DNA from 4 places in the Buttiauxella sp. genome. Region 3 is predicted to be linked to each of the others. Evidence: predicted binding sites of a transcription regulator. Region 3 holds the regulator's gene; each other region holds the start of a gene.
What was found. The regulator PurR, encoded in region 3, represses purine synthesis genes. The targets are predictions, from matches to a motif close to CANGCAAACGTTTGCNTG.
Positions count from the first base shown of each region.

Region 1: the regulator PurR is predicted to act here: its motif matches at 2,426-2,443, upstream of purM (phosphoribosylformylglycinamidine cyclo-ligase).
Region 2: the regulator PurR is predicted to act here: its motif matches at 1,836-1,853, upstream of purT (formate-dependent phosphoribosylglycinamide formyltransferase).
Region 4: the regulator PurR is predicted to act here: its motif matches at 1,873-1,890, upstream of pyrD (quinone-dependent dihydroorotate dehydrogenase).

Region 1 is NZ_JBAVHX010000023.1:119,400-123,260, reverse strand. It holds gene uraA (uracil permease) at 31-1,317, opposite strand; gene upp (uracil phosphoribosyltransferase) at 1,646-2,272, opposite strand; gene purM (phosphoribosylformylglycinamidine cyclo-ligase) at 2,498-3,535, shown strand; gene purN (phosphoribosylglycinamide formyltransferase) at 3,535-3,861, shown strand, end outside.
Region 2 is NZ_JBAVHX010000010.1:123,194-127,054, forward strand. It holds gene kdgA (bifunctional 4-hydroxy-2-oxoglutarate aldolase/2-dehydro-3-deoxy-phosphogluconate aldolase) at 1-462, shown strand, start outside; gene purT (formate-dependent phosphoribosylglycinamide formyltransferase) at 615-1,793, opposite strand; gene WBL83_RS09220 (YebG family protein) at 1,932-2,276, shown strand; gene WBL83_RS09225 (tellurite resistance TerB family protein) at 2,394-3,077, shown strand; gene ptrB (oligopeptidase B) at 3,171-3,861, shown strand, end outside.
Region 3 is NZ_JBAVHX010000010.1:300,322-304,182, reverse strand. It holds gene WBL83_RS10205 (C40 family peptidase) at 1-617, shown strand, start outside; gene sodB (superoxide dismutase [Fe]) at 856-1,437, shown strand; gene WBL83_RS10195 (YnhF family membrane protein) at 1,602-1,691, opposite strand; gene purR (HTH-type transcriptional repressor PurR) at 2,111-3,136, shown strand; gene punR (DNA-binding transcriptional activator PunR) at 3,196-3,861, opposite strand, start outside.
Region 4 is NZ_JBAVHX010000004.1:739,802-743,662, forward strand. It holds gene WBL83_RS03940 (YcbX family protein) at 1-58, shown strand, start outside; gene zapC (cell division protein ZapC) at 55-597, opposite strand; gene pyrD (quinone-dependent dihydroorotate dehydrogenase) at 768-1,778, opposite strand; gene ssuE (NADPH-dependent FMN reductase) at 2,028-2,603, shown strand; gene WBL83_RS03960 (sulfonate ABC transporter substrate-binding protein) at 2,596-3,546, shown strand; gene ssuD (FMNH2-dependent alkanesulfonate monooxygenase) at 3,693-3,861, shown strand, end outside.

The DNA of each region.
Region 1 (3,861 bases), on a different contig from region 3:
GGCGAGAACACCGCCCGGCTTGAGGCAAAACTACGGTTTTACGTCGCTTTCTTCAGCATCCAGCACCACTTCTTCCGGGCGCAGTACACTGATCAATTTAAAGATTAAGCTCAGACCAACACCGACGATAGTCGCCAGCGCCATGCCTTTGAGTTCAGCAGCACCAATGTGCACTTTCGCGCCACTCACGCCGATAATCAGGATGACGGATGTCAGGATCAGGTTTTGCGCTTTGCTGTAATCCACTTTAGATTCGATCAACACGCGAATACCTGATGCGCCAATCACCCCGTACAGCAGCAAAGAGACGCCGCCCATCACCGGAACAGGGATGATTTGGATGGCCGCAGCGAGTTTGCCGACGCAAGAAAGCAGAATCGCCAGAATCGCAGCACCACCGATTACCCAGGTGGAATAAACGCGGGTAATCGCCATGACGCCGATGTTCTCTCCGTAAGTGGTGTTCGGCGTGGAACCGAAGAAACCCGAGAAAATCGTCGACACGCCGTTGGCAAACATTGAACGATGCAGGCCTGGGTCGCGAATCAAATCTTTCTTCACGATATTTGCCGTTACCACCAGGTGACCGACGTGTTCAGCAATAACCACCAGAGCTGCAGGCAGAATGGTGAAGATGGCGAACCACTCAAAACGCGGGGTATAGAAGGTTGGCAGTGCAAACCAATGTGCTTCAACAATTGGCGTCACATCCACCACGCCCATAGCAAAGGAGAGCGCATAACCCGCCAGCACACCGATAAGAATTGGGATAATAGCCAGGAAACCACGGAACAAGACTGAACCGAAAATCGTTACCGCAAGAGTGACCAGCGAGATGATGATGGTGGTTGAATCAGGAGATGTGCCATCAGCAGGCAGCAAACCCGCCATGTTCGCCGCAACACCCGCGAGCTCCAGACCGATGACCGCCACAATTGCACCCATCGCCGCAGGCGGGAACATCACGTCCAGCCAGCCGGTGCCGGCTTTTTTCACAATCAGCGCAACGATGCAGAACAACACGCCACACATGATAAAACCGCCCAGAGCCACTTCATAACCTAGCGGCAAAAGCAGCAACACTGGCGAAATAAAGGCAAAGCTTGAACCGAGATAAGCCGGAATTTTCCCTTTACAGATAAAGAGATACAGTAACGTCCCAATCCCGTTGAACAGCAGTACCGTCGCTGGGTTGATGTGGAATAAAATAGGCACCAGCACGGTGGCACCAAACATGGCGAACAAGTGTTGCAAACTTAGCGGTATCGTTTGCAGCAAGGGTGGTCTTTCGCTCACTCCAATAGCGCGGCGTGTCATTGTGTTTTCCTCTGAGAATTGCCCGTCTTACTTGAAGCCGCAGCGGTGTTGGCTGTGCTCGCTCACCCGAATCACTTACATTAGTAAGCTCATCGGGATTATTCCCCCTTTGGGGCCGCTGCAACTTCAATTAATTTGGGCTTATGATTTTGAGAAGTTATAAATCAAAAAAAAGCCGACTTTCGAAGTCGGCTCAATTTTTAATGCTCAATAGATTTCGGATTGCGGAAAGGCGGCAACAGCGTAAATCCCTGGGAGCGTAGATTTGCTACGTGACCAGGGTGAGCAAAGGCCGCCAGCGCATCAGCAATTCGAAACATGAAGAGCATTATTTGGTACCGAAAATCTTATCGCCGGCATCGCCGAGGCCCGGAATAATGTATCCGTGCTCGTTTAAGCCCTGATCGATAGAAGCGGTGAACAGCTCAACGTCCGGGTGCGCTTTTTCAAGTGCTGCTATACCTTCAGGTGCAGCCACCAGAACCAGCACCTTGATGCTGGTACAACCTGCGTTCTTCAACAGGTCGATAGTGGCAATCATTGAACCGCCGGTTGCCAGCATCGGGTCAACCACCAGCGCCATACGTTCTTCAATGTTAGAAACCAGTTTCTGGAAATAAGGAACTGGCTCCAGAGTTTCTTCGTTACGGTAAATACCCACCACGCTGATACGTGCGCTTGGAACGTTTTCCAGCACGCCTTCCATCATACCCAGACCGGCACGCAGAATTGGCACAACGGTAATCTTCTTACCTTTGATCTGATCAATTTCTACCGGGCCGTTCCAGCCTTCGATAGTGACTTTTTCAGTTTCCAGATCCGCCGTAGCTTCGTAAGTTAGCAAGCTGCCAACTTCTGAGGCGAGTTCACGAAAGCGTTTGGTGCTAATGTCGTTCTCACGCATCAGGCCCAGCTTGTGTTTGACGAGTGGGTGTTTGACTTCCACGATCTTCATACTCTTTCTCCCCGAGATAGTTGGCCACCACAAAAAAAATCGCCGGATTATACCGCTTTTTCAGGGCAGTGCTATAGATATTGGGATTGATCAGGATCAACGAGACTGGAATCAGTATATAACAACAATTATTACATCCCGCTGAATAAGAGGCTCGCAAACGTTTGCCTGCACTGTTAGAATTGCGGCGTTTTTTATTTCTAACCCATCCGCGGGGACTTAGCAGTGACCGACAAAACTTCTCTCAGCTATAAAGATGCCGGTGTTGATATTGATGCTGGTAACGCTCTGGTCGATAAAATCAAAGGCGTAGTGAAAAAGACCCGCCGCCCGGAAGTCATGGGTGGATTAGGCGGTTTCGGTGCGCTGTGTGCGTTACCTCAGAAGTATCGTGAGCCTGTGCTGGTTTCCGGCACCGACGGTGTGGGTACCAAGCTGCGTCTGGCGATGGATTTGAAGCGTCACGACACAATCGGCATCGACCTGGTCGCCATGTGTGTGAACGACCTGGTTGTTCAGGGTGCTGAGCCACTGTTTTTCCTCGATTATTATGCGACTGGAAAACTTGAAGTTGAAACCGCAGCCAGCGTTATCTCCGGTATTGCCGAAGGTTGTCTGCAATCGGGTTGTGCATTAGTCGGCGGCGAAACCGCTGAAATGCCGGGCATGTACCACGGAGAAGATTACGACGTGGCAGGTTTCTGTGTGGGTGTGGTCGAAAAATCAGAAATCATCGATGGCTCTAAAGTGACCGACGGCGATGTGCTGATTGCTCTGGCTTCAAGTGGCCCGCACTCCAACGGTTATTCTCTGGTGCGTAAAGTACTGGAAGTCAGCGGTACTGACCCGCTCACCACCGAACTGGAAGGCAAACCCCTGGCCGATCATCTGCTGGAACCGACGCGTATCTATGTGAAATCAATTCTGGAATTGATTGAAAACGTGGATGTGCACGCCATTGCTCACCTGACCGGTGGCGGTTTCTGGGAAAACATCCCACGCGTTCTGCCAGACAACACCCAGGCGGTTATTGCTGAGTCTTCCTGGCAATGGCCTGCGGTCTTCAACTGGCTGCAAAAAGCCGGGAATATCAGCCGTCACGAGATGTACCGCACCTTTAACTGTGGTGTTGGGATGCTGATTGCGTTGCCTGCAGCCGAAGCTGATAAAGCGGTTGAGTTTTTGAATGCAAAAGGTGAAAACGCCTGGAAAATCGGTAGTATCAAAGCTTCTGATTCTGCTGAACGTGTGGTTATTGAATAATGAAACGCATCGTGGTGCTCATTTCCGGTAACGGAAGTAATCTTCAGGCAATTATTGATGCCTGCAAGCTTAAAAAAATTAATGGCGCCATTGCGGCTGTATTCAGTAACAAAACCGATGCCTTTGGTCTTGAACGTGCGCGTGAAGCAGAAATTCCTGCTCACGCGTTAACCGCTAGCCAGTTTGCCGATCGGGCGGCGTTCGATCGTGAGTTGATGCTCGAGATCGACGCCTACGCCCCGGATCTGGTGGTGCTGGCCGGTTATATGCGTATTCTCAGCCCTGAGTTTGTCACGCACTATTCTGGTCGTCTTATCAACATCCAC
Region 2 (3,861 bases), 180 kb from region 3:
ATCGCGAAAGAAGTCCCGGAAGCGATTATCGGTGCGGGTACCGTTCTGAACCCACAACAACTGGCAGAAGTAACCGAAGCTGGCGCGCAGTTTGCTATCAGCCCAGGCCTGACTGAACCATTGTTGAAAGCAGCAACTGAAGGCACCATCCCATTGATCCCAGGTATCAGCACCGTTTCTGAACTGATGCTGGGTCTGGACTACGGCTTGAAAGAGTTCAAATTCTTCCCAGCTGAAGCCAATGGCGGAACCAAAGCTTTGCAAGCAATCGCGGGTCCATTCTCTCAGGTTCGTTTCTGCCCAACCGGCGGTATCACTCCAGCGAACTACCGTGACTACCTGGCGCTGAAAAGCGTTCTGTGTATCGGTGGTTCCTGGTTGGTTCCGGCTGACGCGTTGGAAGCAGGTGATTTTGATCGTATCACCCAGCTTGCTCGTGAAGCCGTCGAAGGCGCGAAATAACACTTCATTCTTCGAGCCGCATCTGTGTTGGCATCCTTGCTCACCCCAGTCACTTACTCATGTAAGCTCCTGGGGATTTGCTGCGTCGCCGCCTTGATGCAACACGAATTATTCGTGTTATTGAATCCCCGCTCAATTGAGCGGGGATTTTTTTAGCCTTTGACGATGACGGCTTTCGTCGCTGCAATGGCGCGAGCTATGGCATCTTCTACGCTTGAGCCCGTTGCCAGTGCCACACCCATCCTGCGTTTACCACTGATTTCTGGCTTCCCAAACAGACGTACTTGTAAGCCTGCCCCCACCGCGCTACCGACGTTGCCGAACTGGACGTTATCACTGGTTAATTCTGGAAGGATCACCGCAGAAGCCGCCGGGCCATACTGGCGAATTCCACCAACTGGCAAGCCGAGGAAGGCACGCACGTGCAAGGCGAACTCTGATAAGTCCTGAGAAATCAGCGTCACCATACCGGTGTCATGTGGGCGAGGGGAGACTTCGCTGAAAATAACCTCATCACCACAGACAAACAGTTCAACACCAAACAGTCCGTAGCCACCCAATGATTTGACGACTTTTTCAGCAATTTCCTGCGCGCGGGCAAGGGCGACATCGCTCATTTTCTGCGGCTGCCAGGATTCACGATAATCACCATCTTCCTGGCGATGACCAATCGGGTCACAGAAATGGACGCCATCGATTGCGCTGATGGTCAGCAGGGTAATTTCAAAATCAAAATTCACCACGCCTTCAACAATCACACGTCCTTTACCGGCACGGCCGCCAAGCTGTGCGTACTCCCAGGCTTTTGCTAACTGATCGGCAGTGCGGATAAAACTTTGCCCTTTACCGGAAGAGCTCATAACGGGTTTGATGATACAAGGCAGGCCAATTTCTTCGACCGCGTGCAAGAACGCGGCTTCGCTATCGGCAAAACGGTAACTGGAGGTCGGCAAACCCAGTTCTTCGGCAGCCAGACGACGAATGCCTTCACGGTTCATGGTCAACTGGGTAGCACGGGCGCAAGGTACTACGTACTGACCTTGCTGCTCCAGTTCGACCAGCATATCCGTCGCAATCGCTTCAATTTCGGGAACAATGAAATCGGGCTTTTCAGTGGCGACCAGTTTTCTAAGCTCGGCACCATCCAACATATTAATCACGTGGCTACGATGCGCGACATGCATTGCCGGGGCATCAGCGTAACGATCGACGGCGATCACTTCCAGACCCAGGCGTTGACATTCTATCGCCACTTCTTTTCCTAATTCGCCCGAACCCAACAACATCACACGAGTAGCTGAAGGACGGAGCGCTGTTCCCAACATTGACATAATCTGTATACCCAAACGGAGAAAATAGACCGGCGGATTATAAACGAAAACGTTTGCGTACGCATCGGCTTTCCCGCTTGCGATGCAAGGGTAATATCATTATACTGTTTAAATAAACAGTTAAACCGGAGCTGCAAAATGGCGGTTGAAATCAAATACGTTGTTGTACGAGAGGGGCAAGAAAAAATGTCATTTGCCAGTAAGAAGGACGCCGACGCCTATGACAAAATGCTCGATCTGGCGGAAGTGTTGAGTGGCTGGCTCACTCACAGCCCAATAGCTCTCGAAGAAGGCCAAAATGACGTGCTGGCGATGTGGATGGCAGAAAACAAAGATGTGCTTTCCACCGTGCTGAAAAGCGGCAAATTGCCAGAACTTGAAGCCGCAGCTTCAGTAGAAGAACCCACTGAAGAGGTTTCTGACGAAGAGGCTTCCGACGAAAAAGTGGCCGAGCATCCGCGTAAGCGCACAAAAGCTGCCTAAGTTTTATCGCGTCGGGTTACCGGCGCGTTTCTTTTCTCATCTTTAGTCTGATCAGACACTTCTTGACAGCCTTTCGCATAACCTCAGTGGTTAACTTCCTTAAAAAGGGTGTCTCTCATGAGCAATTGGTTACAGCAACTTCAGTCTATGCTGGGACAAGCGACGCAGTCCGGCCAAAATCAATCGGTACAAAATCCATCATCGCAAGTGCCTCAGGGGCTGAGTAAATTACTGGTGCCAGGTGCACTGGGTGGTTTAGCAGGCTTACTGGTTGCCAGTAAATCATCGCGTAAATTACTGACAAAATATGGGACCAGCGCATTGCTGGTTGGCGGTGGTGCCGTGGCTGGAAGCGTGTTGTGGAGCAAATACAAAGATCGCGTCCGTGATGCCCACCAGGGTGAGCCGAATTACGGGCAGCAACAGTCGCCAATTGATTTGCGTACCCAGCGCCTGGTTCTGGCTTTGGTGTTTGCCGCCAAAAGTGATGGCCACATCGATGACAAAGAGCGCCAGATTATCGATCAGCAACTGCGTGATGCAGGAATTGAAGGCCAGGGTCGCAACCTGATTCAACAGGCCATCGATCAGCCGCTTGATCCGCAGCTTCTGGTGCAAGGCGTTAATAACGAAGAAGAAGCGCTGGAACTTTATTTCCTCAGCTGTGCTGCTATCGACATCGATCACTTTATGGAGCGTAGTTATCTCAATGCGTTGGGCGATGCGCTAAAAATCCCACAAGATGTGCGTGAAGGCATCGAACAGGATATTCAGCAACAGAAACTCAATCTGCCGGGTTAATCCCGGCATTTTCCTCAAAATCCCACGTTACGCTTGCAAGCCTGTCTGAATTTGCCACCCTTACAGGGTGTTAACTCAAAAATGAAAATCGACATGCCACCTAAAGCAAAAAAAATACCCCATACCATGACCACGCATGGTGATACCCGCATCGACAACTATTACTGGTTACGCGACGACGATCGCACCGATGAGCAGGTACTTGATTATCTTCATCAGGAGAATGACTACGGTCGACAGGTGATGAGCACGCAACAGGCGTTACAGGACCGGCTGCTTAAAGAGATGATCGACCGTATCCCCCAGCGGGATATTTCCGCCCCCTATACGCAAAATGGTTATCGCTACCGCCAGGTTTTTGAAACCGGCAATGAATACGCCATTTATCAACGCCAGTCAGTGATGCTCAGCGAATGGGATGAGTGGGACATCCTGGTCGATGGCAACCGCCGTGCAGCTCATAGTGAGTTTTACACCATGGGCGGAATGAGTATCACGCCAGATAATACGGTGTTGGCGCTGGCGGAGGATTTTCTCTCACGTCGCCAGTACGGTTTACGCTTCCGTAATCTCGAAACCGGGAACTGGTATCCGGAAGTGCTGGATAATGTCTCCAGTAGTTTTGTCTGGGCGAATGATTCCGCCACGCTTTACTACGTTCGCAAACATCCGAAAACGCTGTTGCCTTATCAGGTCTGGCGACACACGGTGGGACATCCTTCCATTGATGACGAGCTGGTGTACGAAGAAAAAGACGAAATGTTTTATGTCAGCGTGCATAAAA
Region 3 (3,861 bases):
CCTCGAAGAGTAAAACCGCTAAGAACTCCAGCAGTGCCAGAACAAAGACTCTTGCCAAAAATGACCGCAAAAAATCCTCCCAGCTCGCGAAAGTCCAGCCTGTTACTTTTACCGAAAAATGCAGTAAGCCACGTAAGGGCTACAAAACGCGTTGTGTGAAAGTTAAGTCAGAGCAGCCAACCACGATTGCTTCGGCGCATAAAGTCCGGGTGCAAAAAGCACAGAAAACGGCGATGAACAAATTGATGGGCCAGATTGGCAAACCGTATCGCTGGGGCGGCACGTCACCGCGTACTGGCTTCGATTGCAGCGGTCTGGTTTATTACGCATATAAAGATTTGGTGAAGTTCCGTATTCCACGTACCGCTAACGAAATGTATCACCTGCGTGATGCTTCGTCGGTCGATCGCGGAGAGCTCGAAACGGGCGACCTGGTGTTCTTCCGCACCCAGGGTCGTGGCACCGCAGATCACGTGGGTGTTTATGTGGGTAATGGAAAATTCATCCAGTCACCACGTACCGGCCAGGATATTCAAATCACCTCGTTGAGCGAAGACTATTGGCAACGCCACTATGTTGGCGCTAAACGCGTCATGACACCAAAAACCATTCGTTAAAACCCTCGCCTGCCCTTCAATGGGCAGGTAAGTTCCTCTTTTGCTTATCCTTTCAATTTGTTACCCTAACCACGCACTAAATGTGGCTATTTAACAATAGATACCCAAAGTAATTCGAGTCGCATCGCGGCGGCAAAAAAATGATTCCTGAAGAGCTTACTTAAGTAAGTGATTTGGGTGAATGAACGCAGCCAACAAAGAGGTGGCTCGAAGTATTACGGGTAATAAGGAGTCAGCAATGTCGTTCGAACTACCTGCATTACCGTACGCGAAAGATGCTTTAGTCCCGCATATCTCCGTCGAAACCCTGGAATACCATTACGGCAAACACCATCAAACTTATGTCACTAACCTGAATAATCTGGTTAAAGGCACCGCGTTTGAAGGTAAAACTCTCGAAGAGATCGTGCGTACTTCCGAAGGTGGTGTCTTTAACAATGCCGCTCAGGTCTGGAACCACACATTCTACTGGAACTGCCTGGCACCTAACGCAGGCGGCGAACCAACTGGCGAGCTTCTGGAAGCGATCAACAAGTCCTTCGGGAGCTTTGCTGAGTTTAAACAGCAGTTTACTGATGCTGCTATCAAGAACTTTGGCGCAGGCTGGACATGGTTAGTTAAACAGGAAGATGGCGCATTAGCGATCGTTTCTACTTCCAACGCGGGCACCCCACTGACTACAGCGGCTAAACCACTGCTGACGGTTGATGTGTGGGAACATGCGTATTACATCGACTACCGTAATGCTCGTCCTAACTACCTCGAGCATTTCTGGGCGCTGGTGAACTGGGCGTTTGTTGCGAAGAATCTGGCTATCTAATCGCATACCCCCTAAATAATTCGAGTTGCTGGAAGGCGGTAAGCGCATGAATCCCCGGGAGCTTACTGGAGTAAGTGACCAGGGTGAATGAGCGCAGCCAACGCACCTGAAGCTCGAAGTATGACGGGGGAAATGATATGGGCCGCGATTGCGGCCCATTTTAATCAGTGCAGAACGGCAGTCAGTGCGCCGCAAACAATCAAAGCCAAAACAATAACCGTGGTCGTGATTGAAAATTTCAGATCGGTACTCATCACTAAACTCCTTTTATTCCCCATGCCCTTCTCACTTCAATTTGCAGGGTTGTTGGCTTCACTCTCTCACCCGAATCACTTACTTGAGTAAGTTCATCGGGATTCGTTCATTTGCCACCTACCTGCAAATCGAACTGATTTGGGCATACAATCGGTGTGTCCGGGTGATTTTCCCACAATCAGAGATAAAAATCCTCCAGGTTTTAACCTGATATCCATTTTCCCTCTTCCACTTTTCCCCTGGATAGGCCAAAATCCCTCGCTAATTTATTGCGTATCGTCAATTCAATGCCCTCCTCCCGTTTTATGTCGCAATCCCGGCATACCCGCAACCACCATGTTGCCTTTGGAGTCAGCGTACGCAAACGTTTAACACATTAGTAATCAGGGGTTTACGATATGGCCCGGAGTGAAATTTAATGGCGACAATCAAGGACGTGGCGAAGCGCGCAAACGTTTCCACTACAACCGTATCACATGTGATTAACAAAACCCGTTTTGTGGCGGAAGAGACACGCAACGCGGTTTGGGCTGCAATTAAAGAATTGCACTACTCGCCAAGCGCGGTAGCACGAAGCCTGAAAGTTAATCACACCAAAACGATTGGTCTGCTTGCCACTTCCAGCGAAGCACCTTATTTTGCCGAGATCATCGAAGCGGTGGAAAATAGCTGCTTTGAAAAAGGCTACACCCTGATTTTGGGTAACGCACACAATAACTTTGAAAAACAGCGCGCTTACTTATCAATGATGGCGCAAAAACGTGTCGATGGCCTGTTGGTGATGTGCTCTGAATATCCAGAATCCTTGCTCTCCATGCTTGAAGAGTACCGTCACATCCCGATGGTGGTGATGGACTGGGGCGAAGCGCGGGCCGATTTCACCGACTCGGTAGTGGATAATGCCTTCCACGGTGGTTACCTGGCGGGTCGTTATCTGATTGAACGCGGTCACCGCGAAATTGGTGCGATCCCAGGTCAGATGGAACGTAACACTGGCGGCGGTCGCCACGCAGGCTTTATGAAAGCGCTGGAAGAAGCGGGTATTTCTATTCCAGATAACTGGATTGTTCAGGGTGACTTTGAACCTGAATCGGGTTACCGCGCGATGCAGCAGATCATCGGCCAGCCTCAACGCCCTACCGCCGTCTTCTGTGGAGGCGATATCATGGCGATGGGCGCAATTTGTGCCGCTGATGAAATGGGACTGCGCGTGCCGCAGGATATTTCCATTATCGGTTATGACAACGTGCGTAACGCGCGTTTCTTCTCACCGGCACTAACCACCATCCACCAGCCGAAAGATTCGCTGGGTGAAACAGCGTTTAACATGCTGTTGGACAGGATCGTCAACAAACGCGAAGAGTCGCAGTCCATTGAAGTGCATCCACGTCTGATTGAACGCCGTTCAGTGGCCGACGGTCCGTTCCGCGACTATCGCCGTTAAGTTAATGTCGGATGACGCTGCGCTTATCCGACCTGAGAAATCCGTTCGTGGAGCCTGATTTATTCAGGCTCCTGCAACCATTCCTGATTCATCGTCTCGCTATCCCCAAGATAATCTAACAACCAGGCCAATGCGGGCGATGCATCGTTTTGCCGCCAGGTCAGGCAGCATGCTGCGTCAGGAAAAGGATTATCGAGCGTTAACTCGCTCCATTGCCCGGAAGCCAGCCACGGTCTGGCGATATGCAGTGGCACCATGCCGATACACAAACCCGCGCTCAAACAATCCGAACCGGACTGCCAGTCAGGCACCACCACCCGGCGTTGGTTATCCAAAAGCCAGGTAATGCGTTTAGGCAATGAACGCGAAGTATCTTCAAGCACCAGCGATGGCCAGTCACGCAGGTCATCATCGCTTAGCGTCCCACCGCGCTGTGCTAGTGGATGTGTGGAAGCCACCACACAACGCCAGCTCAAGGTTCCCATATCGCGGAAAGCATAACGCCCCCCAACAGGAATCGCCTGAGTCGCCCCAATCGCCACTTCGACACGCCCATCCGCCAGCGCATCCCACACACCGTTGAACACTTCCTGGAAGATACGCAGTTCGATGTCCGGAAAATGGCGATAAAAATCCAGCACCAGTTGCCGCGTTCGCTCCGGTTTAACAATGTTATCAACCGCAATAGCCAGGTGTCCGCGCCATCCATTTGCGATCTGCTGGCA
Region 4 (3,861 bases), on a different contig from region 3:
CACTATTCTGTGTTGCAGTTGCGTTCCTGCTGGGGATGTAAAACTCGAAGAAGTTTAAACCGCCTGATCGAGACTGAGGTCGTTAACCACCGGTTGCGGCCTTAATCTGTCATTCATCACTTTAATCGCATCGCCAAGTTGCATGGTACGACCGGCAAGTTGTAAACCCGGTTGTGCCAACAAACACAACGCTGCGTTATCACCGGTTTCAACCACCAGCAGATTAACCTGCTGCATATCGTCACTCAACCAGACACACGCGGCATCACCTGGAATGGGCTGCCAACAGTCTCCATGAGAAATGAAGTGCCAGCTTTTTGGCATTTGCGGCTTGAGATAACGAATGGCGACCAGCGCATTTAATACCAGTTCAGCACGCTGTTCTTTACTTAATACCAGCTCGCGGCATTTCTCTTCGAAAGAGAAAAACAGCGCAGCATCATCAACACAAAAACCTGTGTTTTCAAAGGCATCGGGGGTAAGCATTTTACGAGGGAAACGAGAACGGAATAGCATGCCATTGGCTAAATCGAGCATCATACGATCATGCTCTTCATCAAAATACCAACGCCAATTATCGTCCGGTTTTATCCGCATAACTATTTGCCCTTTCGTTTATTCCCACGATTTAAAACATCCTTATCGCCGCTTCGTTAAAGACCATATTAATAAAAGACCAATATGTATAATTTAGCAACAGTGGTGGAATATAAAACAACCAGGGCTGAAAATAAAGCCCTGGTTGTCTGAAAGATAAAATGTTGGGATTAGATTCCTGAGACGATTTCTTTTATCAGCGGTGGGCCTTTAAATATGAAACCAGAATATATTTGCACCAGTGAAGCACCCGCCGCCATCTTCTCGCGAGCAGCAATCACCGAATCAATTCCGCCAACACCAATAATCGGTAAGCGACCATTTAATTCTTGTGAAAGACGACGAATAATTTCTGTACTCTTCAACTGCACTGGACGGCCACTTAATCCCCCCATTTCATCGCAATATTTCATGCCCTGAACGAGGCTACGATCAAGCGTAGTATTGGTGGCAATGACTCCGTCAATATTATGGCGCACTAAACTGTCGGCCACCTGGATCAATTCTTCTTCAGAAAGATCCGGAGCGATCTTCACCGCCACTGGCACATATTTATGATGCAATTCCTGGAGGGCTTGCTGTTTATTTTTAATCGCAGCTAACAGATCGTCTAACGCTTCGCCGTATTGCAACGTGCGTAATCCAGGGGTATTTGGCGAGGAAATATTGATCGCGATATAACCGGCATACGGATAAATTTTATCCATGCAGATCAAATAGTCGTCTTTACCCTGCTCAACTGGAGTGTCTTTATTCTTACCAATATTGATGCCCAGCACCCCATCAAAATGGGATTTTTTGACGTTCTCAACCAGGTTATCCACGCCGTGGTTATTGAAGCCCATGCGGTTGATCAAACCTTCTGCTTCTACCAGACGGAAGATCCGCGGCTTGTCGTTTCCAGGCTGTGGACGCGGCGTGACGGTACCAATTTCAATCGAGCCGAAGCCCATGGCACCCAGTGCATCAATACACTCACCGTTTTTATCTAAGCCGGCAGCAAGACCTAAAGGATTCTTAAACGTGAGGCCCATGCAGGTCACAGGTTTAGAGGGTACATTTTGCCGCACCAGCCATTCGAGAGGTGTACCAGTTACACGACGCAATTGCTGAAATGTCACTTCATGAGCGCGCTCGGGATCGAGCTTGAAAAGGGCTTTACGAACGAAGGGGTAGTACATGAACACTCCAGAATTCCCAGTATGCAAACTGGGGCAGTATTATTAACGATAACGCCCCTGAATGGAATTGACCTGCAACAAAAAAGGCCTCATCAGCGCAAACGTTTTCTTATCCTCCTCTGCGTTATGCGTTTTTTGCAAATTGATTACCAGATAAATCATTTAGTGGAAAAACACTTCTGCGCGACTATCACACTCAATTGTTATCAAAGTTACCTAAATGCAAACATTTGGTTATAAGGATGCGACATGCGTGTGATTACCCTTGCAGGAAGCCCCCGCTTCCCTTCCCGTTCCAGTGCTTTGCTGGAGTATGCCCGCGAAAGATTAAGCGCACTGGATATTGAGGTGTGTCACTGGCATCTACAGAACTTCGCCCCTGAAGATTTACTGTACGCCCGTTTTGATAGCCCCGCACTGCTCGCCTTAACCGAACAACTGCAGCAGGCCGATGGCGTGATCATCGCGACACCCGTTTATAAAGCTTCTTTTTCCGGTGCACTGAAAACACTGCTCGACCTGCTGCCTGAACGTGCGCTGGATAAGAAAGTTGTCCTCCCTTTAGCGACCGGCGGAACTGTAGCCCACATGCTGGCCGTCGATTACGCCTTGAAGCCTGTCCTTAATGCGCTGAAAGCTCAGGAGATTCTGCACGGTGTGTTTGCTGACGATAGCCAGATTGCTGACTACCAGCACAAACCGGTGTTCTCTAACAATTTACAACAGCGCTTAGATAGCGCCCTCGAGACCTTCTGGCAGGCATTGCATCGCCGGGATTTTATCGTCTCTTCCCCGTTTAAAACTCAAGGAGCTGCTCATGTTTAATCTGCTAAAACGTACTGCCCCCTGGCTGATGCTGACAGGTGCTTTGAGTCTGAGCGCGACGCTTCACGCCGCAGAAACCGGACCAGACCAGCTGCGTATCGGTTATCAAAAAGGGTCAGTCAGTATGGTTCTGGCGAAAAGCCATGAGCTGCTGGAAAAAGAGTACCCGCAGACCAAATTCCAGTGGATTGAATTCCCGGCCGGCCCACAAATGCTGGAAGCGCTGAATATTGGCAGTATTGATCTTGGCAGTACCGGTGATATTCCCCCAATCTTCGCGCAGGCAGCGGGAGCGGACCTGGTTTATGTCGGTTCAGAACCGGCCAAACCTAAAGCCGAAGTGATCCTGGTGCCAGAGAACAGCCTGCTGAAAACCGTGGCCGATCTGAAAGGGCATAAAATTGCTTTCCAGAAAGGCTCCAGCTCTCACAACCTCGTGCTGCGCGCCTTGCAAAAAGCCGGGCTGAAATTTACTGATGTTCAGGCGGCCTATTTAACTCCAGCAGATGCACGAGCAGCCTTCCAACAAGGCAACGTGGATGCCTGGGCGATTTGGGACCCGTACTACTCAGCCGCCCTGCTGAACGGCGGTGTCCGTGTCCTGACCGATGGCAGCGAACTGAATCAAACCGGCTCTTTCTATCTCGCTTCACGCCCTTATGCTGAAAAAAATGGCCCATTCCTGCAACACGTCCTCAAAACATTTAGCGATGCTGATGCGTTAACCCGCAGTCAGCGCGAGGCAAGTGTCGCGTTACTGGCAAAAACCATGGGGCTGCCTGAAAACGTTATCGCCACCTATTTCGACCACCGTCCACCGACAGTGATCACCCCGGTCAGTGCAGAAACGGCTGCTAAACAACAGCAAACTGCTGACCTGTTTTACGAAAACCATTTAGTGCCGAAGAAAGTCGATATCCGCACCCGAATCTGGCAACCCTAACCACAGTAATACCCGAATAATTCGAGTGGTATCGCGGCGGCAAGAGAACGCATCCCAATGAGCTTACATAAGTAAGTGATTCGGGTAAGTGAACGCAGCCAACAAAGAGACAACTTGAAGTATGAAGGGTATTAAGGAGATAAATCATGAGTTTGAATATGTTCTGGTTCTTACCTACCCATGGCGATGGCCATTACTTAGGCAGCAATGATGCGGCGCGTCCGGTTGACCACGGTTATCTGCAACAAATTGCCCAGGCAGCGGACAGACTGGGCTTTACCGGTGTGCTGATCCCGACGGGCCGTTCTTGCGAAG